3 regions of the Paenibacillus dendritiformis genome follow, and region 1 is predicted to be linked to each of the others. Evidence: predicted binding sites of a transcription regulator. Region 1 holds the regulator's gene; each other region holds the start of a gene.
What was found. Region 1 encodes LexA, which represses DNA repair genes until DNA is damaged. Its sites were predicted from a motif close to CGAACATATGTTCG; they were not measured.

Region 1 (9,758 bases):
AACGGGGGCTCTTGAAGCTGTCCTGATTTTTCTGTCAGTTTTTCTGACATCTGTTGACACCTATTTGAACGGGAGCTACAATGAAGGGGAGCAAGGGATCACCAGAGGAAGGTTGATGAGCGGTGGGGGATGAAATTCGCAGAAATATGGCTTTGTTTCCAATCGGCATCGTAATGAAGCTGACGGATTTGACCGCAAGGCAGATTCGTTATTACGAGCAGCATGAATTGATTATGCCTGCACGCACGTCCGGCAACCAGCGTCTCTTTTCGTTCAATGACGTGGAGCGGCTGTTGGAGATTAAGGCGCTTATTGAGAAGGGCGTGAACATCGCCGGGATCAAGCAAGTGCTGCAACCGGTCTCCAAGGAATCCGAGGAGGCGACCGTGCTAAGCGATGATTCGGAAAGCAAATGCAAGGAACTGTCGGAGACTCAACTGCATCGAATGCTGAAGCAGCAGCTCATTTCCGGAAACAGACCAGGCCAAGTGTCATTGATTCAAGGTGAACTGTCTCGGTTCTTTACCAAGTGATCACGCCTCTATTCCAGGTTCACAAGAAGGAGATGTTACCCTGTGGGTTACACCAGAGAAGACATTGTACGCATTGCGGAAGAACAAAATGTACGATTTATCCGGCTTCAATTTACGGATTTGCTGGGGACCATCAAGAATGTGGAGATCCCGGTAAGCCAATTGAATAAGGCGCTGGACAACAAAATGATGTTTGACGGCTCTTCTATCGAAGGTTATGTGCGGATTGAAGAATCAGATATGTATCTGGTGCCTGATCTGGATACTTGGGTGGTATTCCCATGGGTAACGGAAGATCGTGTAGCTCGGTTGATTTGTGACGTATATACAACTGATGGAGTTCCGTTCGCCGGATGTCCGCGCGGCATTTTGAAGCGGGCGCTGAAGGAAGCGGAAGAAATGGGCTATACGGCGATGAATGTCGGACCGGAGCCGGAGTTCTTCCTGTTCAAGACGGATGAGAAGGGCAACCCGACGATGGAGCTGAACGACCAGGGCGGATATTTCGACCTGGCCCCGACGGATCTCGGGGAGAACTGCCGCCGCGAGATCGTTTTGAAGCTGGAGGAAATGGGCTTTGAAATCGAAGCTTCCCACCATGAAGTGGCGCCGGGACAGCATGAGATTGATTTCAAGTACGCGGACGCCATCAAGGCGGCCGACCAGATTCAGACCTTCAAGCTCGTCGTGAAGACCATCGCGCGCCAGCATGGCCTGCACGCCACTTTCATGGCGAAGCCGCTGTTCGGCGTGAACGGTTCCGGCATGCACTGCAACATCTCCCTGTTCCAAGGCAAGGAGAATGCGTTCTATGACGAGAAGGATAAGCTGGGCCTGAGCGACGATGCGCGCCGCTTCATGGCCGGGGTCCTGAAGCATGCCCGCGGCTTCGCGGCCATTACGAATCCGACGGTCAACTCCTACAAGCGGCTCGTTCCGGGATACGAGGCTCCATGCTACGTCGCTTGGTCCGCGAGCAACCGCAGCCCGATGGTCCGCATTCCGGCATCCCGCGGTCTCAGCACGCGCGTCGAGGTCCGCAACCCGGATCCGTCTGCGAACCCGTATTTGGCGTTGGCCGCCATTCTGAAAGCGGGTTTGGACGGCATCAAGAAAAAATCCGCTCTGCCTTCGCCGACCGACCGGAACATCTACGTGATGACGGACGAAGAGCGCGAAGCGGAAGGCATCCCGAGCTTGCCATCCAGCCTCAAGGAAGCGCTGGAGGCTTTGCTCCGCGACGAGACCATTTGCGATGCGCTCGGCGAGCATGCGCTGCAGCACTTCATGGAGTTGAAGGAAATCGAGTGGGATATGTATCGAACACAGGTTCATCAGTGGGAACGCGATCAATATATGACCTTGTATTAATTATTTCATCCCTAGAGCCGCAAGGCTTCTGGGGATTTTTATTGTGGGGCCTGAAGAGAATGATAGCGGCGTTAGGGTCGATGCCCACAAAACGCCCCCAAAAAATTCGCTTCATGTTCTTTATGAGATGTCAGACAATAATATACGGCGTTTGGGAAGAGAGAAGCCCCGGAGTGGTCCGGGGCTTAGCGGTTACTTCAAGGCTTCTGTTTTAAATTTGGCGCGCATTTCATCGTATCCTGCCTTGACATCTCCTTCGCCGTCAGGGGTAAATCCGAAGGCGATTTTCCCTTCCATAACCAGCACGATGATTTCTTTTTCATTCCCGTCAACGGTTCCTCGTGCCAGTACGAGTGTTCCTTTCTTTCCGGCTTCCTCGTAATCAATTGACTCCATAACTTTCGGATCTTTGTACATCTTGCTCTCGTCGGTCACATTATTTTGCCCTAATGCAAATAGAGGCTTGATGTCCGGATGAACCTTCTCTTCGACAAACTTCTTCTTGGCATCCACATCGGTTCCATTCACGAACGTGTTGAGATAGTCGAGGACCAGCCCGTCGTCTTTTGACTGTCCCCCGCCCCCGCAGCCTGCCAAGACCAACAAACACACCAAAAATAATGCACTTAATTTCTTCAAAATTCCGCCCCCTCCGACTTAATTATATGACCATATATTCATATATGCCATACCTTAAATTAGACGAAATTAAGAAAACCCCGGATTCCTCCGAGGCTCTTGTCAATATATCGCATGCAGTATGATGTATTTTTTATTTCCTTACTTTTGCGACGGTCAGTCCATCGCCTAGCGGAATGAGCAGCGAATCTAATTGAGGATGATGGGCTACGGTTTCATTGAATTTCTTCATTAATTCAGTATAACGCTTCGGAAGCGCGTCCTGATCCGCTACACTGCCGCCTGCCAGAACATTATCAGCCACGATTACAGCGCCGGGTTCAGCGAGTTGAATGCAATAGTTCAAGTAAGGATCATAATTTTCCTTGTCAGCATCAATAAAGAAAAAGTCAAACCTTTTATTCTCGGCAACTAATTTTTCAAGACTTTGCAAAGCGGGTCCGGTAAAATAGGTGACTTGATTGCCAAAGCCTGCTTTAGCAAGATTATTGCAGGCTAATTTTGCGTAACTCTCCTCTAATTCAAGAGAAGTTAATTTTCCTTCTCCATCGAAGCCTCGCGCTAGACAAATTCCGCTATAGCCGCCCAAAGCCCCTATTTCCAGCACATTTTTAGCCCCTGAAATAGAAACAAGCATCGTTAGGAGTTTTCCGGAGGAAGGAGATACCGAAATAGAAGGCATTCCGTTTTCCCGTATTGATGAAATAACTTCTTCCAAAAGATCATCTTGGCTAGAAAATACGGAATCGATATAACTGTTTATGTGTTTCATCACATTCCCGTCCTTTCTCAGCATCAGATTTAGAATCTTTGCCTGCCGGGGGAAAAGCTTCTGTTTCTCCACTGTTTATCCTGGACGCTTCCACGGCTTCACTTATGTGTATTTCAAATAATTGAATAAATTCGTTAATGACCATATCGATGGCTTTTAATTCACCGACTAGAATTGGATGAATCGACTCAAACTCCGCATTACCATATGGGGGATTGACCGCATGGATGGAGCATGGCTCTCTCCCCGTTGGTTCGGAATGCTGTTCCGAGAAAAACAAAAAGCGCCGGATACGCCGCAATGTCATTAAGATAAGGCGCGGAAAGCATAATCAAGCACAAGAGCAGGTTATCGAAAAGATAGCCCGCTCTTTTTTTTGTTTCAAAAAAAATCAAGACTTAACAGGTAGATGGATATGTGTGGCGAAGCCCCTTAAAAAAACGAGGAGGTTACGCCAATGAATGAGTACGCGAATTCGCTAAAAGAAACGCTGCCATCCCTCATACGAGAAATGGCAGCCGCACCAGCACCTTATGTCAAAAACCCTGAAAAAGATTTTACCCGAAAGAAAAAGCTTTCTTTTGAAACGGTGATACAACTCCTGATCTCCATGGGGGGCAACAGCGTCAACCGAACACGAAAGGCTATAACCTTCTGCATTTGAACGCTGCCTATGACTTGTGCAACAGACTGTACGTGGATGCCCTTGTTCAACCACGAAGGTTGTGCAACGAGGGAAGGGCGCTGGCTGCGATGGTCGACCGTTCTCCCATCAAGGGCAAAACCATTGTGATTGCCGATAGAGGTTATGAAAGTTACAACAATTTCGCGCATCTGGAGCGCAAAGGGTGGAACTATGTTATACGGGTAAAGGATTTGGATTCCAATGGTATTCTTTCGGGCTTGCGTTTGCCCTCTAGCGGAAAGTTTGATAGGGATGTTTAACTGACACTCACCAAAAAACAAACCAAAGAGGTCAAGGCTAATCCCGAGATGTACAAGTTCGTTCCTTCCACGTCAACCTTTGATTTTTTGGATTTGCATGAGAACTTGTTTTACCCGATTTCCTTTCGGGTGGTTCGTTTCGTCCTGCCTCATGGCGCTTATGAGACCGTCATTACGAATCATTCTGCCGCTGATTTCCCACCCGTTGAAATCAAGTCTATGTATAACAGGCGATGGGGCATTGAAACCTCTTTCCGGGCATTAAAGTATACTGTCCGTCTGACGAATTTTCACGCAAAGAGACGAGAGTCCATCACCCAAGAGATTTTCGCAAGAATGATCATGTACAATTTCGCTGAAATGAGGACCTCGCACGTCGTCATTTCCCAAATGGATAAACGGCACCCATACCAAGTCAACTTCACGGTTGCCGTCCACGTTTGTACGGCACGATGAACCCCCGCCCGATGTTGAAGCACTGATCCGCAAAAACATTTTGCCGATTCGACCCGTTCGCCCAGGGCAGCAGAATACGCGCAAAATACGCTGCAAATCAGTTGTTAGCTTCGTCTATAGAGTAGCATAATTCGTTTCATATGAACACTTTTTAAGCGGATCTTCCGTCCGCTTTGTTTGCTGTACGCTTTTTCCTTGCTTGTATACAAAAAAAGAAACGGCACAGGGTCTTTTCCAAGGCCGTTTCAGATTCCTATGTTTTCGGCTCTTGTCTTTGAGCTAAACTCAATGACATTGGGATACGCCGAGACTTTTTTCTTGCGGATATACACGGGGAGGTGCCCCAAAAGCAGCAAAACTGCATTTCAATCAAGACGCCGAAAGGCTGGAACAGGCCGTCAGCGGAAGGGGGATGGAGCACCAACGCTAAGGATCAACGGCGCTCCAAAAAATGAGATTACCAGAAATGTCTTCTCCGTTTTTTGCACACGACCAACACTTTCTGCCCTTCCTTAAGAATGACCGTGATTGCTTTGCGATGACGTCTCATTCAAGCCACCTCCTTTCCATACTACAATATGAGCCAATGCTTTAAATGACTGTGCTATAGCTCCAAGAAAATTAACATGAATAATTTAGGCGAGACACTTGGGTATTGGGGAGAGAGCAGGTCGCTCTTTTGGGAGCATGGTTCGTACGATCGGCCCAAATTTATGCCTATGGGTTATAGCCAAGTCAAACCGTCCGTAATTCTAATATCATGGGAGTACCAAGAGAAAGGAGGTAACTCAAATGAGTGGAGTTACTTGTGGCGTTGGAGGGCTCTGGACCTCGACAGGCGTAATTTTGGTGTTGTTTATTCTGCTTGTCATCGTTTCCCGCGCATTTATTTATTAATAGGTCCTGATGAGACAGTGCCTTGCGCATGTGCGCGCAAAGGCCCCCTTCTGTTCGAGGCCCTGCTTAGTCAGCAGGGCTGTTTTTTATGTCCGGCTTTTGAGCACAAGCTGCACGTTTCTCCTCATGTCCAGGAGCACATTCGAGCGATAGGCATATGTTAGGGGTATGACATATGAAGGGAGACGTTTTTCCGTGAGTTACCAATACCAGCCATACCCCATGAATGTTTACCCGGGGCCACACATTCATCCTTATTCTTCTTCGCAGTTCTGTCCGCATTATTATCCGGAGACGCAAAATTTGAAGATTGAAACACTGCAGATCGTTGAGCCATGGGTGATTAACGGACTAAAAGAAGCGCAAACAATATCCGTTGAGCATGCGCTCCGTGAAGCGGCAGCCGTATCATATCTGATTGGGAGAGGATATAATCCGGCTGTCGCTCATCAAATCGTCGAGTCTTGGTGGCATAAAGGTTAACGCGCGAAATCGAGTGCTTCCCTAAGTAATGGCCTAAGCTTTTAATGCGTCAGCCATTAATGATTTCGCCGCCGTTGACATGCAGGATCTGTCCGGTGACGTAAGAGGAATCCGCGCTGGCTAGATACACGTAGCTGGGAGCGAGCTCTTGAGGCTGTCCAGGTCGCTGCATCGGCGTGTCCCCGCCGAATTGACTGACCTGATTCGCATCGAATGTGGACGGAATGAGCGGCGTCCAGATCGGGCCGGGCGCCACGCCGTTCACCCGGATGCCGTCCGGTGCCAGATTCGCTGACAAGGAGCGGGTGAAGGCGACTATCGCGCCCTTGGTGGCGGAATAATCCAACAAATTTGCGCTTCCCCGATACGCGGTGACGGAGGCGGTGTTAATGATAACGCCAGTATGCCGTTTCAATTGGGACATTGCCGCCTTCGTCAGATAGAACATCGCAAATATGTTGGTCTTGAATGTACGTTGAAGCTGTGCGTCTGTAATGTCTTCTATGCGCCCCTGCGGATGCTGCTCACCGGCATTATTGACTAATATGTCCAGCTTCCCGAGCTCCTTCACAGTCTGTTCCACCGCTCGCTCGCAGAACGATTCTTCTCCGATGTCACCGTCGATAAGCAGGCAGCGGCGTCCTGTCTCCTCGACATGCCGCTTCGCTTCCTTGGCATCGTCATGCTCATTCAAATACACGATGGCGATGTCGGCGCCTTCCTTGGCGAACGCCACGGCGACCGAGCGGCCAATGCCGCTGTCGCCGCCGGTAATCAGCGCAACCTTGTTCTTCAGCTTGCCCGCAGCGGAATAGGAATGGCATTCGAATTGCGGACGCGGATTCATGTCCGTCTCGAGGCCTGGTTGGCGGTTCTGATGCTGGGCGGGCAGGGTCTGCTTCATCTGCTGATGGGATGTCATGATGCTTCACCTCTCGATTGGATTTTTCGAAGTTCGTCATGTAACGTAACTTACCACATCGTTCCCGGAATTAATCACGTTATACCGCCCTGACACGTCAAAAAGCCGCTTTCGAATACAGAAATGCCTGTACTCAAAGCGGCTTTCTCCACATTTGCACCCATGCAGCAAGGATTAATGAAAATCACGGAACAATCCAATCACTTTGCCCAGGATCGTCACATGCTTCAACCGGATCGGCTCAAAAGTTGGATTCTCCGGCTGAAGCCGGATATGATCGCGTTCCTTGTAGAAGGTCTTCACCGTTGCCTCGTTCTCCTCGGTCATGGCCACGACGATATCGCCGTTGTTCGCGGTCTGCTGCTGGCGGACGATAACATAGTCTCCGTTATGTATACCGGCTTCAATCATGCTGTCGCCGACAACGGATAGCATGAAGATGTTCTCGTCGTCTCCCACCATATGCACCGGGAGAGGAAAATAATCTTCGATGTTCTCGGTCGCCGTAATCGGCTCGCCGGCCGTTACCTTCCCGATGACGGGAACGCGTGCTACGGCATGGCTGAACTCTGAATGGCGATCCGACTGTTCGCTTAGCAGTTCGATCGCTCTTGGCTTCGTCGGGTCCCGGCGGATAAAGCCTTTCTTCTCCAGCCGATCGAGATGACCGTGCACCGTGGAACTCGATGCGAGGCCGACAGCTTCCCCGATCTCTCTTACGGAAGGAGGATAGCCCTTGGTGCGGACTTCATCGCGTATAAAATCAAGGATCGCTTGTTGTCGACTTGATATTTTAGACAAAGATATCAACTCCAATGAATGCTCTTTTGTCAAAATTATACCATAGAACCTCCGTTCGCACAAACGTAAGTTCTAAAAAATCCTTGATTTTATGCGGTTTATTCGTTTTCTTTCAACGCATGCCCCATATTCGGATTTGGGGAACAAAAAAAGAGAACGCACGTTCCTCAAAAACGGTTGACCTGAACGTATGTTCGTGTTACATTATGGACATTAAGAATAGAACAAGTGTTTGGGGAGTGAGCGGACATGAGTGAAATGGTATATAGCCCGAGACGGAGTTACGCATATCGAACGGAAGCAAGATCAACGCTGCGTCAGCCTGTAAAGCCAAAGCCTTATAATAGAAGAAAATTGATTCGGGCGGTACTGCTCTCCGGCCTGCTGTTCCTTTTGTGCGCGGGAATCGTACAAGCATGGGGGGATGACGACGCAGTATCCGGGCAGCCTTCTGTAAGTACGGAGCGAGTGCTTGTTCAGCCTGGGGATAGCCTGTGGGAAATCGCGACGGAATACAAACCGAACGGGATGGATACCCGGGAGTACATATACAAGATCATTCAGTTGAATGACTTAAGGGGACATACGCTGCAATCCGGCATCGTCCTTGTCGTGCCGATACTTTCTTGACCATAATTCGGCTGAGGCCGGGATCATTGTTCTCGCAGCACCGCTCTTCTCACCGGCTGAGGCCGAAGGAGCCGCTTCTTGTATTCCATCGCTGTCAGCTTGCTTGACAAGGCTGATGCAGCATGTCAAAGTAGAAGATATGCACCATGGTATGGAGGGTACAAGATGAATATGGATAAATTAATCGCTCGCATCAATGAACTGGCCCGCAAGCATAAGAGCGCAGGGCTGAACTCGGAGGAACTTGCAGAACGGGCCGCGCTAAGAGAGCAGTACCTTGAATTGTTCCGTCAGCAGGTCCGCAACAAGTTGGACAGCATTCGCTATGTCGAAGACGAAGAAGGCGAACAGAACAATCAATCGGGAAACATCGTTCATTAGAGTGTGTAACATATAGGAGGTCTGGATGGATGTCGCGTAGTTGGGAACGCCAAGTACGGCGCAACAGCGCTCAGTTGAACAAACAACGCAAAAAGCAGGGCAAGCCGGGGATCGCTTCCCATACGGTTGCGTTCGATGAATTCAAGGGCCGGAATTTTATTCTTCCTTTGATATTGACCGGGTTTACGATCATTTATGCGCTGCTTGGCAGTGTCGGTACGAGTCTGCCGTCCCCGACGCTGTACTGGGTAACTGTTATTTGTTATTTGGCATTGGCATTGATGCTGTTTTTGCGCCGGCCTTTTTTGCGGGTCGCGAAAGACGAACTAAGCACGACAAAATGGAATCGGCTGCGTACGCTCAAAGTGGAAGATATCAAAAAAATAACGTACCAGCCAGGCTTTATCGTTATTGAAAAGAACGGCAAAGGCTCGAACTGGGTATTCTCCCGCATGATGAACCGCTATGACATCGAAGCGATGAATGCGCGGCTGCAGCAGTTCGCCGCTCAGAACCGGATAGCGTACGAAGAGAATTCAAAAGAAGACAAGAACGGCAAGGCCAACGAGACGGATCAGTCGGACAAGGTTGTCTTCGTGAAGCCGAAGAAGTAGGTTTGCCGGAGTGGGACAAGGGGGAGTCGCAATGGCCATTCGTGCCGTATTATTCGATCTTGATGATACGCTGCTGTGGGATGAGCGGTGTGTGGAAGAAGCCTTTTCCGCCGTGTGCCAATACGCACACTCGAAAGCGGGGGTTGATGCGGAACAATTGGAGACGGAAGTGCGAAACGCGGCAAGAGCTTTATATGAAAGCTATGAAACCTACGCCTTCACGACCAACATTGGCATCAATCCGTTCGAGGCATTGTGGGGCCGCTTTACCGGGGGAGAACATGAGCAATTCCGTTACCTCCAGCAGTTGGCGC
Region 2 (9,758 bases), 2.1 Mb from region 1:
CGCTCGTCTTCTGCCGAGTCCCCTGCATCCACGCCTTTGATAACGCGCTGTTCGCCAATCAAATTCGCTAATTCCGAGGCGTTGCCGCGGACAAGAGACACTTGAACCTCGCGCAGCACGCGCAGCGCGGACGCCGTCCGGTAACGCGTCGCGCCCGCTCCGACCGGATCGAGCAGCACAGGGACTCCATGGCGATTAGCCGCCTGTCCGGCGACGATCATCGACTCTATCGTATCCTCGGAGAGAGTGCCCAGATTGAGCACCAACGCCCCGGCGATGGCCGCCATATCGGCCACTTCCTCGCGCGCATACGCCATGACAGGCGACGCCCCCAGCGCGAGCAAGCCGTTCGCCGTAAAATTCGTTACCACCACATTCGTCATATTATGAACGAGCGGTCGATCTTGCCGCAGCTTGTCGATCAGCGCGGACACTTGATGTACCATCATATCCATCCAACCTTTCTCACGAGCGGGAGCTTGGCCAAGGCTGATAGAATCGAGTCTTTTCATAAATCGCTAGACCGATTGAGAAAATCCGTTGCAGGAAATTTATAGACAAAAGAACATAACGAGCACGAACATTCTTCTCGCTTGACGAGAACGATGGTTCCTCTCGCTAGACATGAGGTGATATGAAGCAGTATCAAAAAGAAGAGAGAAAAGATGAAAGCTGGACATTCGATTACAAATAACATATGCGAACAACATGCACGGCCTCCCATACATGTGCCCTCGTGTTCGCTTTCCTACGCTGGCATTATCCAACAGGTTCAATCGGTCAACAACAGACTAGTTGTACTCTCAGCTTGCTTCCGCAGGCTCCCGCTAGTTATTTTGTTAATTTTGTACATTACTTATTTCCACTTCCATATTATAGGTTGAAAATGTAAAAAGCAACGACAGATTTGTGAAGCTGCAAAAACCGCCCTCCCAGATTGAGTCAAGAAAGCAAATCAACATAACCGGAGTGACGAAATCATCAAGCTTATACTTCCCTATCGTTCTCCTTACGGCCACTCTCCCCTTCCATCAGGCTTGCACTCGGTTTACTTTCGCCAACCTGCTACCGTCAGGCAATAACCATCTCTTATCTTTACTCTCCCATCGCGTCAGGCAGCTCCAAACTCTTACTTTTCGCATCCTGTTCCACCAGGCAGCTCCCGATTCTTTATTTTCGCATCCTGTCGCGCCAAGAAACTCCCGGCTCTTTATTTTCACATCCCATCGCGCCAAGCTGCTCCGTGCTGTGGTTTCGCTATCCCGTCCCATCAGGTGTTCCGAGCTCTTTCTGCCATTATCCCATCGCATCAGGTAACCGAGTGTTGTTTGCGTTCACTATCCCATCATTTCAGGAACCCCTGGCATTCTATCCATTCAAGCTCGGAACGCTTCCATCGCTTAAAATCAGCCCTTTCCGTCCTATCAGCTGCTCCATCCACAACAAGCCGAATAGACATTTCATTTTAGGGTAATGAAAATCTTGAATTTGGAAAAAAGGTGTTGAACCGAATTTCTGACCGAATAGGAGAATGCAAATAAGGTCTAGAAAAAATAGAGCGCCTGAGCCATGGGGGAGTTCGTCCGTAAGGCTTTCAACCTAATTCTGCTTGCCTGAGGAATGGGGAGATTGAACATAGGGCTCCAACATGCTTCTACTTACCTGAGGCAAGGGGAGTTTGCACATAAGTCTCCACATACCGTAGTTCCTGAGGCGCGGGAATATTGCACATAAGGCTTTCATACATAGAGTCATCAAGTAATGAACGAAGCCTCCCCCTCTTGTACACTAAAAAGGCACAGCCCCTCTCAGGGCTGTGCCTCTTCTCTATATTCGGCAAGTTGGCGCCGCATTTAACCAAGAATGCCCCTTGGCGTCTAGGCCTCCCGCACTACGCTGCAGGCCGTCTCCAGCTGGGCGGTCCGCTCCCGATCCCGTTCCAGAATCGGCTTCAAGTAGCGGCCCGTGTAGGAGCCAGACACCTTCACGACCTGCTCCGGCGTGCCGGTCGCCACAATCGTGCCGCCGCCGCTGCCGCCTTCCGGGCCAAGGTCGACCAAGTAATCGGCGGTCTTGATTACGTCCAGGTTATGCTCGATGACGAGAACCGTCTCGCTGGAATCAACGAGGCGATGCAGCACCTGCAGCAGGCGGTCGATATCCGCGACATGCAGACCGGTCGTCGGCTCGTCGAGAATGTAAAATGTCTTGCCTGTGCTGCGGCGATGCAGTTCCGCCGCGAGCTTCACCCGCTGGGCTTCGCCCCCAGACAGTGTCGTCGCCGGCTGGCCCAGCTTCATGTAGCCGAGCCCGACATCGAGCAGCGTCTGGATTTTGCGGTGAATGCGCGGCACGTTCTGGAAAAACTCTGCCGCATCCTCGATCGTCAGCTCCAGCACATCGGCGATGCTCTTGCCTTTATACTTCACTTCCAGCGTCTCCCGGTTGTAGCGTTTGCCCTTGCACACTTCGCAAGGAACGTATACATCCGGCAGGAAGTGCATCTCAATCTTGATAATACCGTCGCCCCGGCAAGCCTCGCAGCGGCCGCCCTTCACGTTGAAGCTGAAGCGTCCCTTCTTGTAGCCGCGAATCTTCGCTTCATTCGTCGTCGAGAACAGATCGCGGATATCGTCGAACACGCCGGTATACGTAGCCGGGTTAGATCGCGGCGTTCGTCCGATCGGCGACTGGTCGATATCGACGACCTTGTCGATATGCTCGAGGCCGCGAATCTCCTTGTACTGTCCCGGACGCACCTTCGCCCGGTTCAAATCTCTTGCCAATGTCTTATACAGAATCTCGTTCACCAGCGTCGATTTGCCGGAGCCGGATACGCCGGTCACCGCCGTGAATACGCCGAGCGGGAACTTCACGTTCACGCTGCGCAGATTGTTCTCCTTGGCTCCGATAATTTCGATCCAACGCCCGTCTGGGGCGCGGCGCTTCGCCGGTACCGGAATAAACTTGCGCCCGCTCAAATATTGGCCGGTAAGCGAATGCTTGTCCTTCATGATCTCTTCAGGCGTCCCTTCGGCGATAACCTGACCGCCGTGAATTCCCGCGCCCGGACCGATATCGATAATATGGTCCGCGGCTAGCATCGTATCTTCGTCATGCTCAACGACGATAAGCGTGTTGCCGAGATCGCGCATATGCTCCAGCGTCTGAATCAAGCGATCGTTGTCGCGTTGATGCAACCCGATGCTCGGCTCGTCCAAAATATACAGCACGCCCATCAGGCTGGAGCCAATCTGAGTCGCGAGCCGGATGCGCTGCGCTTCCCCGCCGGACAACGTTCCCGCCGCGCGGCTCAGCGTCAAGTAATCCAGACCTACGTTCACCAGGAAGCCAAGCCGGGCGTTAATCTCCTTCAGGATGAGATGAGCGATCAGCTGCTCCTTCTCCGTCAGCTCCAGACTCGAGAAGAAACGCTGCGCCTCCCCGATAGACAGCGCCGTGACATACGCCATGTTTTGATCATTGATGGTCACGGCGAGACTTTCCTTGCGCAAGCGGTGCCCTTTGCAGGTGCCGCATGGCTTGGCGCTCATGAAGCCTTCAATATACTCGCGGATGCCTTCCGATGCCGTCTCGCGGTAGCGGCGTTCCAGGTTATGAATAATTCCTTCGAACGCCACCTGCGCCTCTTTCTTGTGACCGAAGTCGTTCTCATAGCGGAAGCGCACCTTCTCTCCCTCTGTGCCATGCAGCAGCTTCGTCATCTGCTCCGGCTCCAGCTGCGACACGGGCACATCCGTCGGTATGCCGTAATGCTCGCATACCGCTTGCAGGAACTGCGGATAATAGTTCGACGTGCTGCCTGCCCATGCCTCGAACGCCCCATCCTCGATCGTCTTGGACGAGTCCGGAACGAGCAGCTCCGGATCGACGATCATTTTGATGCCGAGACCGTCGCAATCCGGGCAGGCGCCGAACGGGCTGTTGAAGGAGAACATCCGCGGCGACAGATCGTCGATGCTGAACCCGCACTCCGGACAAGCCAGATTCGAGCTGAAGACCAGCTCTTCTTGGCCGATGACATCGACGATAATCCGTCCGCCCGACATGTGGAGCGCCGTCTCGATCGAATCGGCCAGCCGCGCCTGGACATCGTCCTTCACGACAATCCGGTCAACGACCACTTCAATATTATGCTTCCGGTTCTTCTCCAGCTCGATCGTCTCCGACACGTCGCGAATCTCGCCGTCGACGCGCACCCGCACGAAGCCCTGCTTCTGGATGTCGGCGAAGACGCCTTTGTGCTCGCCTTTGCGCCCGGAGATGACCGGAGCCAGAATCTGCAGCCGGGTCCGCTCCGGATACGCCATAATGCGGTCCACCATCTGCTCGACCGTCTGCGACGTAATCTCGATCCCATGCACCGGACAGTGGGGCCGCCCGATCCGCGCGTACAGCAGCCGCAAATAGTCGTAAATCTCCGTTACCGTTCCGACGGTGGAACGCGGGTTGCGGCTGGTCGTCTTCTGGTCGATGGAGATGGCGGGGGACAGGCCGTCTATCGAATCAACGTCCGGCTTCTCCATCTGCCCGAGGAACTGGCGCGCATAAGCGGAGAGCGACTCCACATAGCGGCGCTGGCCTTCGGCATAAATCGTATCGAACGCCAGCGAGGATTTGCCCGAGCCGCTCAATCCGGTGAGCACGACGAACTTGTCGCGCGGAATCGTTACATCAATATTTTTCAGGTTGTGGGCCCTCGCCCCTTTGATCACGATATGTTCACTCGCCAATGTTTTAACCTCCCGCTTCGGGTCCACTCGAACCTCTTCAAGCCTCTGCATTCTAATCCATCGCCCGCAATTCCATCAAGGCGTCGCGCAGTTCGGCCGCACGCTCGAACTGCAGGTTCTTGGCCGCATCCTTCATTTCCTTCTCCAGCCGCTGAATGACCGACTGGCGATCCTTCTTCGACATCTTCTCCACCGAGGTTCCGACATCGTAGCCCGCCTTCGATTCCGCCGTCTTCGTCGCCTCGATGACTTCGCGGATTTTTTTTCGTATCGTCTGCGGCGTAATGCCGTGCTTCTCGTTATACGCCATCTGTATGGTGCGGCGGCGCTCCGTCTCCTTAATCGCCTTATCCATGGAGTCGGTTATCTTGTCCGCGTACATGATGACGTGGCCGTCGGCATTCCGGGCCGCCCGCCCGATCGTCTGAATGAGCGAGCGCTCCGCGCGCAGAAAGCCTTCCTTATCCGCATCCAGTATGGCGACCAGCGACACCTCCGGCAGATCGAGCCCTTCTCTTAGCAGGTTAATCCCGATCAGCACATCATATACCCCCAGGCGCAAATCGCGAAGCAGCATCATCCGCTCCAGCGTCTTGACGTCCGAGTGAAGGTAGCGGACTTTAATGCCGATTTCCTTCAAATAATCGGTCAAATCCTCGGCCATTTTCTTCGTCAAGGTCGTGACCAGCACCCGTTCGTCCTTCTTCAGGCGGAGGCGGATCTCTTCCAGCAGATCGTCGATCTGCCCCTTCGTCGGCCGAACCTCGACGACCGGATCAAGCAATCCGGTCGGCCGGATAATCTGCTCGATCATCGTCGGGCAATGCTCTAACTCGTATGGACCCGGCGTGGCCGAGACATAGATGGCCTGCGGCACCTTCGTCTCGAATTCCTCAAAGCGGAGCGGACGGTTGTCCAGCGCCGAAGGCAGCCTGAATCCGTGCTCCACGAGCACTTCCTTCCGAGCCCGGTCCCCGTTGTACATGCCGCGAATCTGCGGCAGCGTCACGTGCGACTCGTCGACGACGACGAGGAAATCGTCCGGGAAGTAGTCGAGCAGCGTATACGGAGTCGACCCGGGCTCGCGGAATGTCAACGGTCCGGAATAGTTCTCGATGCCGGAGCAGAAACCCATCTCCTGCATCATCTCGATATCGTACCGGGTACGCTGCTCCAGCCGCTGCGCTTCCAGCAGCTTGCCTTGGCTCCGCAGCTCCTCGAGCCGCTCCTCCAGCTCGCGCTCGATATTTTTCAACGCAATCTTCATCGTCTCCTCCGCCGTAACGAAGTGGGACGCCGGGAAGATGGCAATATGATCGCGCTCGCCGATGATCTCGCCCGTGAGCACGTCAATCTCGGTGATGCGCTCAATCTCGTCCCCGAACAGCTCCACGCGGACGGCATGCTCGCTCTTCGAGGCCGGGAAGATCTCAATGACATCCCCTCGCACCCGGAATGTTCCCCGGATGAAGTTCAGATCGTTGCGCTGATACTGTATATCGACCAGCTTCGCCAAAATCGCATTGCGCGGCTTCTCCATCCCCGTCCGCAGCGACAGGACCAGATTCCCGTACTCCATTGGGGATCCCAAGCCGTAAATGCACGACACGCTGGCAACGATAATGACGTCCCGCCGCTCGAACAGCGAGCTCGTCGCCGAGTGGCGGAGCTTGTCGATCTCTTCATTGATGCTCGAATCCTTCTCAATATACGTATCGGAAGACGGAATGTACGCTTCCGGCTGATAGTAATCGTAATAGCTGACGAAGTAGGACACGGCGTTATTCGGGAAAAATTCCTGGAACTCGCTGCACAACTGGGCCGCCAGCGTCTTGTTATGAGCAATGACCAGCGTCGGCTTGTTCACTCGGGCTATCGTCTGGGCAATCGTGAATGTCTTGCCCGTGCCTGTCGCGCCCAGCAGCGTCTGATGACGCTTCCCCCGCTGCACGCCTTCGACCAGCTTGTCGATCGCTGCTGGCTGATCTCCCTGTGGCGCAAATTCCGATACCAGCTCAAACGGCTTCGTCAACACTTCCCATTCTGCCATAGCTTCACCGCACTTTCTTCCAAATAATAATCAATTAGGCGCCCGGATAAGCCTTTCAGACCAGAGCCGTTCCCGCTCAGGCCTAAATCCAGCCCTTCTGTAGGTCTCCCGAACCAAATAACAGGCCAAAATCCGCGTAAATTGCCGCTCCCTAAACTTTACACTATATTGACCCGATAATAGGATCAGGCAAACATGTGGAAAGAAGCGGGGTTCCGCCCATAAACGGACTTCTCGCTCCCGCGAACTTCTATACGTGAAAGAGTACACAACTACATACATCTGCATCGTCAATCGGCTGCCATATACAGCCACAAATAAGAATGTTTGTTCCCTTTCGATTATACTCGTTTCACGGTATGGATGCAAATGGGAAATGTTAAATGGGAGAGGATTACAGAATGGATAAGACGACTGTTATCGGGATTATCGCAGGATTAGCCGCGCTCATCGGCGGTTTCTTGTGGGAAGGCGGAAATATTGGCGGCTTATGGGAAAAAACAGCGGCGCTTATCGTCATTGGGGGCACCATCGCCGCCGTCGTCGTCAGCTTCCCGGGCAAGCGGCTCCGCAGCATTCCCCAGGCGCTGAAGATGGCCTTCGCGCACCGCGCGCCGCAGCCGGAAAAGCTCATCGATGATATTGTGGCCCTGAGCACGGTCGCCCGCCGCGAAGGAATGCTGTCCCTGGAAGACACAGTGCAGCGGCACGAGAATGAATATTTGCGCAGCGGCATGATGATGGTCATCGATGGCACGGAACCGGAGCTGGTAAAGCAGATGCTTGAACTGGAGATGGACGCGATCGCCGAGAAGCATGAAGGCTATGCCAAAATATTCGAAGCCGCCGGGGGCTATGCCCCGACGATGGGGATACTCGGTACGGTCATGGGCCTCATTCACGTCCTGGGCAGCTTGTCCGATCCTTCGATGCTCGGACCTTCCATTGCCGTCGCCTTCACGGCGACCCTGTACGGCGTAGCGACCGCCAACGTCATCTATCTGCCTATCGCGAGCAAGATTAAAGAGCGGAGCGCGGACGAAATCCGCATCATGGAGATGATGGAGTACGGCATTCTCGCCGTTCAGGCCGGAGAGAATCCGCAGATTGTGCGCAAAAAGCTGAGCTCCTTCCTGCTTGCCGAGGATGCGTTCGAGTCGCTCAAGGCGGATCCGTTGATGAAGCGGGGGATGATCCATGAGACGCAGAAGTAGACAACGCGGCCAGGCAACGGCCAATCACGAACGTTGGCTTATCACCTACGCGGACTTGATTACGCTGCTGCTCATTTTCTTCGTAATTATGTACGCCATGAGCCAGGTCGACGCCGTCAAATACCAGTCGCTGTCCGAGACGCTCCAGCAATCGTTCAAGAGCGGCAACACTCCGATGGACCAAGGCGCGGGCATCCTGGACGGAGCCTATACGAAGCCCGGCAAGACAGGGGCGCTGAAGACCGCCGAGGACGGAGGCTCCGGAGAAGTCAAGGAAGAGAAGCCGGTCGCCATCGGCGTATTGACCGACAAGGACTTGGCGTTCCGCAAGCAGGAGGAACAGCTCCAGAACTTCATGGGAGTCATTCAGCAATACATCAACGACAACGATCTGGGCGGCCAGATTGAAGTGACGGATATCCCCAAGGGGATCTCGATTCGGCTCAGCGACCGGCTGTTGTTCGATTTGAGCCGCGCGGAACTGAAGGACAAGGCTTTGCCGACCCTGGACAAGCTGGCTACCCTGCTGCCGCAGCTTGACACGATGGTCAGCATCGAAGGACATACGGATAATCTGCCGTTCGCCTCCGGCGGACGCTACAAGGACAATTGGGAGCTGTCCGCAGCCCGGGCCCTGTCCGTTCTCCGTTTCTTCGTCGACGACAAGAAGCTGGATGCCGACCAGTTCCAGATCGCGGGCTATGGCGAGACGCGGCCGGTTGTGGATAATGATACGGAAGAGCACCGCCAACAAAACCGGCGGGTGGAGATTATCGTCCTGCGGAACATGGTGCAGTAGACTATCCCCATTACCCACCGTTTATACACATCCTGGAGGGGAGTTATCCCCTCCTTTTTTCATTTACGAACAAGTTATCCACAGAAAAAGACCGTCAATGGCCATGCTTATCCCGAATACCCACAGAATATCCACAATCTCGTCCCCCCTCTGTGTACAACGATGAACTTCCATTTTTAACAACAAAAAAGCTCCCGCCTGACCCACACAGGAGGGAGCTTATCGCTTTTTGCCTATCCATTATGTAGCGGATGTATCGGCCGGCTTCGCCTCCGAAGCGTCCGCCGTGCCCAAGCCCGGCTGCTCCGGTTCCGGACGGCCCAGCATCGTCTTCAGCTTCGTCCAAGGCATCCTCAGCAGCGCGAACAGCGACGGCTGCCGCGTCACGGCGACGAAGGCGACGCGATCGTCCGGCGCGAGCAGGACGCCGAGCTGGTGATGCTCGCCGGCATAGAGCGCGCGCTGCAGGAAGCGCACCTCGCCGTCCCGGTTATACACCTCCAGCTTGCAGAACGCCGCATTGGCGCGCAGCGCCTGATGCAGCTGCTCCTTCGTGCGCACCGGGACGCCGTTCGCCTTGGCGATGACCTCGCCAATCCGAATGCCCAGCGCTTCCGCCGGACTGCCCGGCAGCACCGCCAGCACACGCAGCCCAAGCGGATCATGCGTGAAGACGGGGCTGCGCTCGTTCTCCTCGCGGCGGCTGAACCAGATGAGCGCTTCATGCAGTCCAAGCGCCGCGATCGCCGCCAGCGGGACCAGCGGCGGCCACCAGGAAGCCGCCAGCCCGAGCGCAAGCAGAATCGCCGCATAGGCGAACAGGCGCGAGGCGCTTACCGCGGCCTTCTCCTGCGGCAGACGGGTGAACGTCAGCTCGGAGAAGCCGATGACGACCGGGAACGCGATCAAGGTCCAGCCTTGCTCCCAACCCGTGCCGAGGA
Region 3 (9,758 bases), 1.4 Mb from region 1:
CCTTTCGGGTTGCCAGTGGAACCCGAGGTATAAATGATATAGGCCAGATCATCTGCCGCTCCCTTGACCGGCAGGTTGCTCTCGTCGGCTTCGTACATCCGTTCGTCATCGAGGTCAATAACGATGCCGTCATACGACAAGCGCTCCCATTCGCCGCCGTTCGTCAGCAGATGGGAAGCCCCGCTGTCCCGCAATATATATTCGATCCGTTCCTGCGGGTAATCGGGGTCAATCGGAAGATACGCGGCTCCCGCCTTGATGACCGCCCATATTCCCACCACGATGGAGAGCGAGTGCCGACCCATGACGGCTGCTGGCGTGTGCGGGCCAATTCCGCTCTTCCGCAGCGTGCGGGCCAGCCGATTGGCCCGGGCGTTCAGCTCGCTATACGTGAGCGCTTGCCCCCCGCAAGCGGCGGCGACGCGGCCCGGTGTCCGCTCGACTTGTTCTTCGAACAGCTGCAATATCGTTGCGGTCGCGGGATAGTCGCGGTCCGTCCTGTTGCAGGCGTACAGCAGCTCCTCTCGTTCTCCCGGCAGCAGCAGCTGAACATCGCGGATGGCGGCCTCCGGACGGCTCACGACTTGATCCGCTATATGATGCAGGCGGCGGAACATCTCATCGATTTGCGAATCCGTATAATCCCCCGTTTTATAATCGAAATACAGCTCCACCCCTTCCTTCGGCGACCATTCGGTGACGATAAGCTGCAAGGGATACAATTGGTTGCCGTTATGCGCTTCGATTTGCTGCATTTTCCACCCGGGGCCGAAGTTCTGATCGAATGCGGTATTATAATAGTTCACGCATACTTGAAATAATTGATCCAATCCCCGTTTGTGAAGCTGAAGGTCCTGTACGAGCAAGTTGTAAGGATATTTCTGATGAAAATAACATTGGATGAGTTCATGATTGATGTTATGCAGGAACGTGGAGAATGGCGTATCGCGCTCGATGTCAGCCAGGAACGGCATCGTGCTGGTAAACATGCCGAATGTGTTTTTTTCCTTGGCTCCGGTGCGATTCAATACAGGTGTGCCTATCATGATGCGGTCCTGATGAGTTGCTTGGTGGAGGTAAATAAGCATCGCTGCTATAAAAAAGGTATTCAGCGAAATTCGATGCGTATGTACAAAGGAGCGAATGGCTTCTGAAGTGTGCGGGTTAAGCAAAAATTTTTGGCGTTTCCCTGCCGTGCCGCTTGCCGTCGTGTGCAAGGCAACGTCATGGATGCTTTCGAATTTTTTCTGCCAATAGTGTTTATTTTTCGTGAAGCGGGAAGACGATAAATAGGCCCGCTCTTGTTCGATATAGTCTAAATAGCTTGGCCGGTCTTCCTGCTGAATCGCCTGCCCTTGCATCAACTGCGTATAAATTTGGTTGATTTGCGTCGTCATCAATTGAAAAGACCATCCGTCGGAAATCATATGGTGGACTTTCGTCAGATATGCGCTTTCCGTCTCGCTGATTTTTACAAGGGCAAACTCATACAGAAATTCCCCGTCCAAGGGCAGCGGCTTGGCAAACTCCTCGCTGACCCAGGCATCGACATCGGTACCTGAGGAACGGGCCGTGAAGTCGATGAACGGAAACGTTCTTCTTCGATACGCGGTCACGGTCTGCCACACCGTCTCGTCCCGTTCGATGAGCCGGATGCGGATGGCGTCGTTCTGTTTGACGAACAGATTGATGGATTCCTCCAGCAGCTGAAAATCAATGGGGCCGTAAATTTTGATGAGTCCTCCGATGTTGTGAATGCTCGTCCCCGGGTATATGTTTTCCACATACCAAATTCGCTTTTGCGGATGGGTCAACGGGTACAGGGTGGACGCTTCCAGAGAAATGACCTCCAATCGGTTAAGTTACGGATGGTTGGGGGGCAATGCGATGTTCCAGCGCTTCCGCCACGGCTTCCAAGGTCTGCTTTTCGCTGTCCATCAAAGAAGTGATCTCATTGATCCCTTGGTCCAGAATGGCGTCGTCTCCGGTCAAGGCGTACTTCATCAGCATATGCCGCAGAGCAAAGGCCCGCTCCTCTATCGGCCGGAAGCACCCCGTAAATGCCTGCGGAAGAAGCTCGCGCCCGCATAAATAATCGATGCGCATTCCCATCGTTTTTTTATGCTCCCACAAAATGTGGATGGGCCGGATATCGCGCTTGCGCACCAGCGCCGGCATATTGCGAATTAAGGCGGGATATACGTTGACGCCGAATGCCAGTTCCAGCGGATCGGCCGTCGCCCGGTGACGCCGGGAGACGTCGCAGCCGGAAAGATATTGTTCGAGCGACTCTTTGATGAATACAGGATCGAGGCTGTAGCTTCCCGTTTTATTGAATTTGTACAAATAGATTTGTTCCTCGTAGCGGTCCGTCCATTCGAGATGCCGGAAGCCTTGCTCCATTTCATGGAACGGCACGAGCGTCTTGCGGAACTGCATCTCCTCGTCGTAGCCGAGCACGAAGAACACCCTCTTGCCGTCGTCGTAACCGTACACCAGAATATCGTGGGCGTAGTGCATCTGGCGATACACCCGTCTGCGGGGGATATAGAACTCGTCGACATAGAGAGAAACCGTGTAGCCCGAATTGATACTATTTACCAAAAATTCGACAACTCCCGGCTGTGAATCCAGGACGAATTCCCGCTCCAGTTTTTGCGTAATCAGCCACGGACATCGCATGAAATCCTCTCCGTAAAATGTCAGCGGCACCGATCGGGAAGCACGCTCTCCTTCAAGATCCTGATGGCAGTAAAGGTGAATGAAATTGCTGTAGAACCACGGCAGGGCCTCTTGGCGGGCGAGTGCCGTGCATAGGGGGTAGGCCACATACTGATACCCAACAATGGGCGGAATGACGAGTTCCAGTTCTTTGAGACCCAACCGGCAAGTCACCTCTCTCTTGAATTGAATATTATGTAAAAACATGAAGCATAATATAATTTTCTTTAATATCGTCCGTTTTCTACTTTTTGTTATATGCAGAAACAATATTCCCATAGATGTTTATTCTTGTCAATATGGACTGAATATTTTAATATTTTTTTCACATCATCTCTTGTCGTTATTGTGTCCATTGGCGATAAACAAAAAGCCGGCGTCCTTGGCGGCACCGGCTTCACCTCGTCGTGTCAAAATATCTTCTTCGCATCCCGCTGTTCCTTCAAAATCTCCACCGCTTCCCTGAATCGAAGCGAATGGATGACTTCCCGTTCCCGCAAAAATTTGAGGCCGTCCTGCAAATCGACATCATCCGTCATATCGATCAGCCATTGGTACGTCGCGCGCGCCTTCTCCTCGGCGGCGATATCCTCGTACAAGTCGGCGATCGGATCGCCCTTCGCTTGAATATAGGCCGCCGTCCATGGGACCCCGCCCGCATTTTCATAGAACAGCGCGCTGTCATGGGAGACATAATGCGCCCCGAGTCCGGCCGCTTCCAATTCCTGCGGCGTCGCGTCCTTGGTCAGCTTGTATACCATGGTGGCAATCATTTCCAGGTGGGCGAATTCCTCCGTCCCGATGTCGGTAAGCAAGCCGATAACCTTATCCGGAATCGAATATCGCTGATTCAAATAGCGAAGCGCCGCCGCCAGCTCCCCGTCGGCTCCGCCGTACTGCTCCAGCAGCAGCTTAGCCATGCGCGGATCGCATTTGCTGACGCGAACCGGATATTGAAGCTTTTTCTCATATACCCACAATGCCGCTTCCCTCCTCACGTTGGTTCCCCTTCTTCCCCGGGGCTTCCGCTACACCTGCCACGGCCACGGCGTGTCTATCCAGGACCAAGGGCATTTCGAATAGAAGCCGGCCGCCTGAAGGGGGCCGAACTTCTCCTGGAACTGCCTCGCCACCTTCATTCGTTCATGAACATAATGATTGAACTGCTGGATCGCCTGATTGTCTTCGGGATGCGTATCCAGATACAGATTCAGCTCGATCAGCACAAAATCGATTTCCTGCAGCTGCAGCAGGCTGTCATAGTACTCCCGAGTGCAGAACGGGTGCGTGCCATGTGTGCTCAAGCCGTTCCCTCCTCCCGTCTGCCCTTCGGCCGATAAGGGCTGAATAATGCCGGCCACAGCGTTCCGCACCGCAGCGCCTGCGGCGGCGGGAATTGCGGCAAATTCGGGGGTTGAAACGTAATGAACAGATTCGGCGGCAGGATATAGGTCTTGTAGGGCAGCGGCGGGCAAGGATCGAACGGACCGCGGTACGGAATATGGATCCGCTCCTGGGAATACGGTCCCGTCCCGCATGCGGATGGCCTCGCTGCCGGTTCGGCCCAGCCAAGCGCTTGCTCGTTGTCCATGATGCTCGGTACCTCCTTTATCAAGCGAAATAAATAACGCTTCACTTCCTACTCATATGAGCTTCCCGGAATGTCCCATGACATGAAAAAGCCGTTCAGCAGCAATAGGTCTGCTGAACGGCTTGCCCGTTCATCGCTTCGTCATGGAATTGGCGCCCTGCCGGAGCAGACGATTGACCGTCTCGCGCCGCACTCCGATCAGCTGCCCGATCTCCTCCTGCGTCAGCATGTCCGTAAGCGGGGTCTTGTTCGTCATGGTGTCCAGCCACCGGGTCAGCAGCGCCAGCCGCTCGGCAGGCGATCCGATCGTCAGATGATCGAGCCGCTGCTGCATGAAGCGGAGCTTCTCTTGCAGCAGCTTGGCCACTTCGAGCGCCTTGCCGGAATTGTTCCGCAGCTCCTCATACCACGCCTCCGCTTCAATCCGCTCTACCGTGCTGGTTACCATGGCCGTCGCCGTCCCATGGCAGTCCTTCGGAGAGATAAGGGAATGATGCGGTACCATCTCGCCCGGATACAATATATTGAACAGCACGATGTTCCCGTTCTCGTGCAGCCGGGTCACTTTGAACACGCCGCTCATGATCCGGTACAGGTACGTGCCCGGATCGCCTTGGCGGAACAATATCTCCCCCCGATGCAGCGTAATCTTCATTCCTGCTCACTCCTTCTTCCATCCCGGCTCTTTCCTTTTCCTCTGTTCTTATTGTAAACCATTTCGCTCCCTTCCACCATCATTTACCCATTGAAAACAGAATGTTTGTTCGCTATATTAGTTATAAAATAGAACACAAGTTCGTATAATGAGGTTATCAACCTTTCCGCGGGCCCCCGCGATGTCAAGCGGGGCGCCGCGTGAATGGAGTTACGCAAGGAGGAACCCGGTATGACTGTATTGTCCGCGACAAGCGGGCCTCCGCCTCATGACGGGGAAGACGCTCTGCTGGTGAAGCAGTATATCCTTCAGACCCTCGTCCTCGACGTGCTCGAGCGCGATATCGGCCGCATTGCCGTCTCGGGGCTGAAGATGGCAGAAATTTATATCCAGGGGCTTCGCCAGGCGCAGGACGACGCCGCCTCCGATCTGTTCCGCATCCGGAAGCAGTTCCGGCACCGCGGGATTAAGATCGTGTCCGAGGAACGGCTGGATCACGGCGTGCGCGTGCAGTACGTGTGCCGGGGGTACCACCGCTCCTTCTACATGCTGCGCGGCCTCATCCGAGCCGAGGTCAAGAGCCTGCTGCAGCGCTATCTGCATATCTCCGGCGGCCCGGAGGAACCGGAAGGGACCGCAGACAGCTAAGCCGTCATCCCGAGGGGCGGAACAGCATCCGCTCCGGCCCGCCGGCACGGCATACCGCCGGTTACCGGAACGAAGCACCGCCAACCGGCGGTATTCAGGCTCATCCGCCATCCGATTCCATAAACTTCATTTGCATAGAGAATGTATGTTCGGTATATAATAAACACGAATACACGTTCTCATTTTAAGACTCGATTGGTTGAGGTGGTTACATTGAGCGGAAGCAAGGAACGGATTATCTTTTTGGCGGACTGCCAAAGCTTCTATGCCAGCGTGGAAAAAGCGGAGCACCCGGAATATCAGCATATGCCGCTCGTTGTATCCGGGGATCCCGCGCGCCGATCGGGGATCATTCTGGCCGCTTGCCCGATAGCCAAAAGCTATGGCGTAACAACGGCGGAGCGGCTTGGGGAAGCCCTGAACAAGTGCCCCCGCCTGATCGTGATGCGCCCCCGCATGCAGCATTATATCGATGTCTCGCTGCTCATTACGCAAATTTATGAACAATTCACCGATCTCGTCGAGACGTTCAGCGTCGATGAGCAATTTCTCGATGTGACCGGAAGCCGGACGCTGTTCGGAGACCCGGTCACCATGGCGAGAGAGATTCAGCGCAGCGTGCTCGAGCAGACCGGAGTATGGGTCCGGATCGGGATCAGCTCCAATAAAATTTTGGCCAAAATGGCCACGGACATATGGGCCAAGAAAAACAAAGAGGGCATCTTCGCCCTGGCTCCGTCCGACATCGCGACGCTGCTGTGGCCTCAGCCGGTCAGCAAAATGTTCGGTGTCGGCTCCCGCATGACGGCCCATTTTGCCCGCCTGGGCATGACGACTATCGGAGATATCGCCAGAACCCCGCTGCCGCAGCTCAAGGATAAATTCCGCGCCCGCTTCGGCAAGCAGTCGGACATTCATGCCGAAGTGATGTGGCGCACCGCCAACGGCCTCGATGACAGCCCCGTCTCCCCGGATACGTTCCGCACGCCGCCACAATCGGTCGGCCATATGATGACCTTGCCCCGGGACTACGCCACGGAATCGGAAGTGGATACGATTCTTCTCGAGCTTACGGAGGAAGTGTGCCGGGATTGCCGGCGCAAAGGATATATGGGCTCGGTGGTTACCGTCAGCTGCATGTGCAGCCCCTACGAAGCGCCGACCGGGTTCTCCCGCCAAATGACGATGCCGGATCCGACGAATAATACGAACAAAGTATTTGCCGCGGCCAAGCAGCTTTTCTATACGTTTTGGAACCGCAGGCCGGTCCGCCGCGCCGGCATCATGCTAAGCAAGCTGGTGGACGATCAGCTGTATCAGCTTACCCTGTTCGAGGATCAGGAAAAAGCGAGAGCGTTGGAGAGAGCGACGGACGGCATCAAAGAACGGTACGGCAATGCGGCGATCGTCCGCGCCTCTTCCTTGACCGCCGCCGGTCAGGCGGCAGACCGGGCAGCCAAAATCGGGGGGCATTATAAATGAGCAAAAAACTCCAAAAAAACGGCCTGTGGGAATCGAGCAGAATGATGCTTCCCCAGCATAAAGAAGCGCTGTTGAACCGGCGCCTCAACCCCGATAAGCCCGCCGAGCCCGCTCGGCCTGCTCCTCCTCCGAAGCGGGAAGAGCTGGAGCTGATGAAAAACTATGTCATGCTCTCCCATTTGCAGACGATGGTGACCAAGAAAATCCGCGAGATCGAGCGCTCCTCCGAAACGCTGAAGCCCCTGTATGCCCAGGCCGCCCAGGTTCTGGCGCAGCATATTGACCGGGATTTATCCAAGGCCGGACGCGCCATGCTGGACAAGAACATCCATCTGTTCCCGGGGGAGCACGACGGGCAGGCGATTACGTACCCTTATACCTGCCGCGGCCATGAGGGCAGCTTCCTCATTACGCGGGAATATATGCGGGCCGACATGAGCAAGAGGCTGGGGATCTATACCGATCATCTGGTGGCGGCTCTCCGCAGGTCCTCCATCCGGGCGTGATCGGAGGGAGGCTGCCGGGCGCCGGCGGGCCGATCCGGGCGCGGCATTGGAGACGGCGGCATCCATCGGGTATAATGAAGTCGTTCCCTAATCTATAAAAAAGGAAGTTTGCTGATGAATCCACTGCACATACAGCCCGAGCGAACGGCGTTCGTAGCCATCGATTTGCAGCAGGGGATTGTCGGTATGCCCGGCGTTCCCCACTCGACCTCGACGGTCGTCCGCCATGCGGCCCGGCTCGCGGACGCGCTGCGCCGGGCAGGCGCGTTTATCGTCTTCGTCCATGTCGACTTTGTTGACGGCAAGGATGCGCTCCAGCCGGTAGCCGAGAAGCAGCTCCCGGCCAAGCCGGTGGACAACTGGGCCGAACTGGTCCCCGATCTGCATGTTCAGCCCGGAGATCATATTGTGGTCAAGCGGGGCTTCGGGGCGTTTTTCGGCACGGATCTCGATCTGCAGCTCCGCAGACGCGGCATCGACACCATCCTGCTATGCGGGATCTCGACCCATATCGGCGTAGATACGACGGCCAGGGAAGCGTACCAGTTGAACTATAATCAAATTTTTGTCACCGATGCGATGACGGCTCCCTTCAAAGAAGCCCATGAATTCCCATGCGAGCATGTTTTTCCGCTTATGGGGCGGCTGCATACGACCGCCGAAGTGCTGGCCGCGCTTGAATAAGCTTCTGTGCCGCGGGCCGGATGGCCGCGCTTGAGTCAGCTTCGGCCGCGGGCCGGATGGCGGCGCTTGAATCAGCTTCGGCCGCGGACCGGATGGCGGCGCTTGAATCAGCTTCGGCCGCGGACCGGATGGCGGCGCCGATGGAAGCAAGCGATCAGACGCGCATACGGCCCTGACCGCCGCCGCGTCACAGACACAAAGGGAGGGAGCAGCATGTGCGGGAGATATTCATTGACGGTGAGCTTGGAGGAACTGCTCGCCTATTATGCGCTGGAGGAGGATGCGGCTGCGGCCCTGTTCTCTTATGGGCCCCGCTTCAATATCGCTCCGGGGCAGCCCATCCCAGCCGTCATTCACGACGGGGCGAAGCTGAGAATCGGCCCGCTCCGCTGGGGCCTGATCCCCTCCTGGGCCAAGGACGAGAAGATCGGCTGGCGGACCGTGAACGCCCGCGCCGAGACGCTGCGAAGCAAGCCGGCGTTCCGCCTTCCGTTCGAGCGCAAGCGCTGCCTCATTCCGGCGGACGGCTTCTACGAATGGAGAACGGAGCCGGACGGCACGAAGCAGCCGATCCGGATCGTAAGGCGGGACGGCAGCCTCTTCCAGTTCGCCGGCCTGTACGACACCTGGGTCGATGGCGAAGGACGCAGAGTAAGCACCTGCACGATAATCACCACCGAACCGAACGAACTGATGGCTCCGATACATGACCGGATGCCCGTCATCGTGCCGCCCGAGCAGATCACAATCTGGCTGGACCGCGGCACGACCGACACGCTGCGGCTGGAGCCGCTTCTCCGGCCCTGTCCCGCCGGTGAGCTTCACGCCTATCCGGTGCACAAGCGGGTCGGCAATGCGAAGACAGACGATCCCGCTTGCATTGAACCGCTCTTCTAACCCGATACCCGCTCCGACAGAAGGCTGCCCATAGGCAGTGCACAAGGATGCGAGGCAAGACGGGATGTGCGGATCATATATGCGGCAGGAAGACGGCCGTGGGAAAAGCGGCGGAATATGCACGGGTCGAGACGCGGCAGTGATACCGAGGCTGTTGTGAGGCTAGACTATGCTACGAGGCTGTTGTTGTGAGACGCGGTTGTCAGGCTAGGCTGTGATACGAGCCTTTGTTGTGCGACGAGGTTGTGAAGCTAGGCTGTGATACGAGGCTGTTGTTGTGAGACGAGGTTGTGAAGCTAGGCTGTGATACGAGGCTGTGAGATGGAATTGGTGAAAAAATCCTGCATGAATGCAGGATTTTACGCTATTTGTGCCCGTATTTGATTAAATTCCTGCAAAAGTGCATTATTTTGCTTGATTCTTGCGTTCTATCTATGGCACAGCCTGAAATTGCTGCACTTTTGCAGGAATCCCTGTAACGGGCGAAAACCTCATAATGGAAAGCTGCATTTTTGCATTATTTCGGCAAGCCGAGCTTGGAGAATGGGGGCTGTCTCACTGCAGTTGCATACTG

Region 2: the regulator LexA is predicted to act here: its motif matches at 7,048-7,061, upstream of uvrB (excinuclease ABC subunit UvrB).
Region 3: the regulator LexA is predicted to act here: its motif matches at 5,066-5,079, upstream of L6439_RS09475 (YhjD family protein).

Annotation. Positions count from the first base shown of each region.
Region 1 covers NZ_AP025344.1:3,540,817-3,550,574, reverse strand. The annotation lists gene L6439_RS15630 (methionine gamma-lyase family protein) at 1-26, shown strand, start outside; gene L6439_RS15625 (MerR family transcriptional regulator) at 123-533, shown strand; gene glnA (type I glutamate--ammonia ligase) at 576-1,904, shown strand; gene L6439_RS15615 (hypothetical protein) at 2,097-2,543, opposite strand; gene L6439_RS15610 (O-methyltransferase) at 2,677-3,315, opposite strand; partial or broken gene L6439_RS15605 (hypothetical protein) at 3,275-3,511, opposite strand; gene L6439_RS15600 (hypothetical protein) at 3,773-3,979, shown strand; gene L6439_RS29725 (transposase) at 3,976-4,260, shown strand; gene L6439_RS29720 (transposase) at 4,309-4,716, shown strand; gene L6439_RS15595 (sporulation protein YjcZ) at 5,509-5,613, shown strand; gene L6439_RS15590 (hypothetical protein) at 5,809-6,096, shown strand; gene L6439_RS15585 (SDR family oxidoreductase) at 6,146-7,018, opposite strand; gene lexA (transcriptional repressor LexA) at 7,193-7,819, opposite strand; gene L6439_RS15575 (LysM peptidoglycan-binding domain-containing protein) at 8,069-8,449, shown strand; gene L6439_RS15570 (DUF896 domain-containing protein) at 8,615-8,830, shown strand; gene L6439_RS15565 (methyltransferase) at 8,860-9,444, shown strand; gene L6439_RS15560 (HAD family hydrolase) at 9,476-9,758, shown strand, end outside.
Region 2 covers NZ_AP025344.1:5,688,856-5,698,613, forward strand. The annotation lists gene thiM (hydroxyethylthiazole kinase) at 1-449, opposite strand, end outside; gene uvrA (excinuclease ABC subunit UvrA) at 1,878-4,754, opposite strand; gene uvrB (excinuclease ABC subunit UvrB) at 4,807-6,804, opposite strand; gene L6439_RS25325 (flagellar motor protein) at 7,206-8,018, shown strand; gene L6439_RS25330 (OmpA/MotB family protein) at 8,002-8,817, shown strand; gene L6439_RS25335 (PDZ domain-containing protein) at 9,058-9,758, opposite strand, start outside.
Region 3 covers NZ_AP025344.1:2,156,030-2,165,787, reverse strand. The annotation lists gene L6439_RS09505 (amino acid adenylation domain-containing protein) at 1-1,784, opposite strand, end outside; gene L6439_RS09500 (BtrH N-terminal domain-containing protein) at 1,858-2,883, opposite strand; gene L6439_RS09495 (manganese catalase family protein) at 3,132-3,701, opposite strand; gene L6439_RS09490 (spore coat protein CotJB) at 3,750-4,025, opposite strand; gene L6439_RS09485 (spore coat associated protein CotJA) at 4,022-4,312, opposite strand; gene L6439_RS09480 (Crp/Fnr family transcriptional regulator) at 4,443-4,967, opposite strand; gene L6439_RS09475 (YhjD family protein) at 5,199-5,615, shown strand; gene L6439_RS09470 (DNA polymerase IV) at 5,829-7,097, shown strand; gene L6439_RS09465 (YhjD family protein) at 7,094-7,603, shown strand; gene L6439_RS09460 (isochorismatase family protein) at 7,715-8,287, shown strand; gene L6439_RS09455 (SOS response-associated peptidase) at 8,318-9,184, shown strand.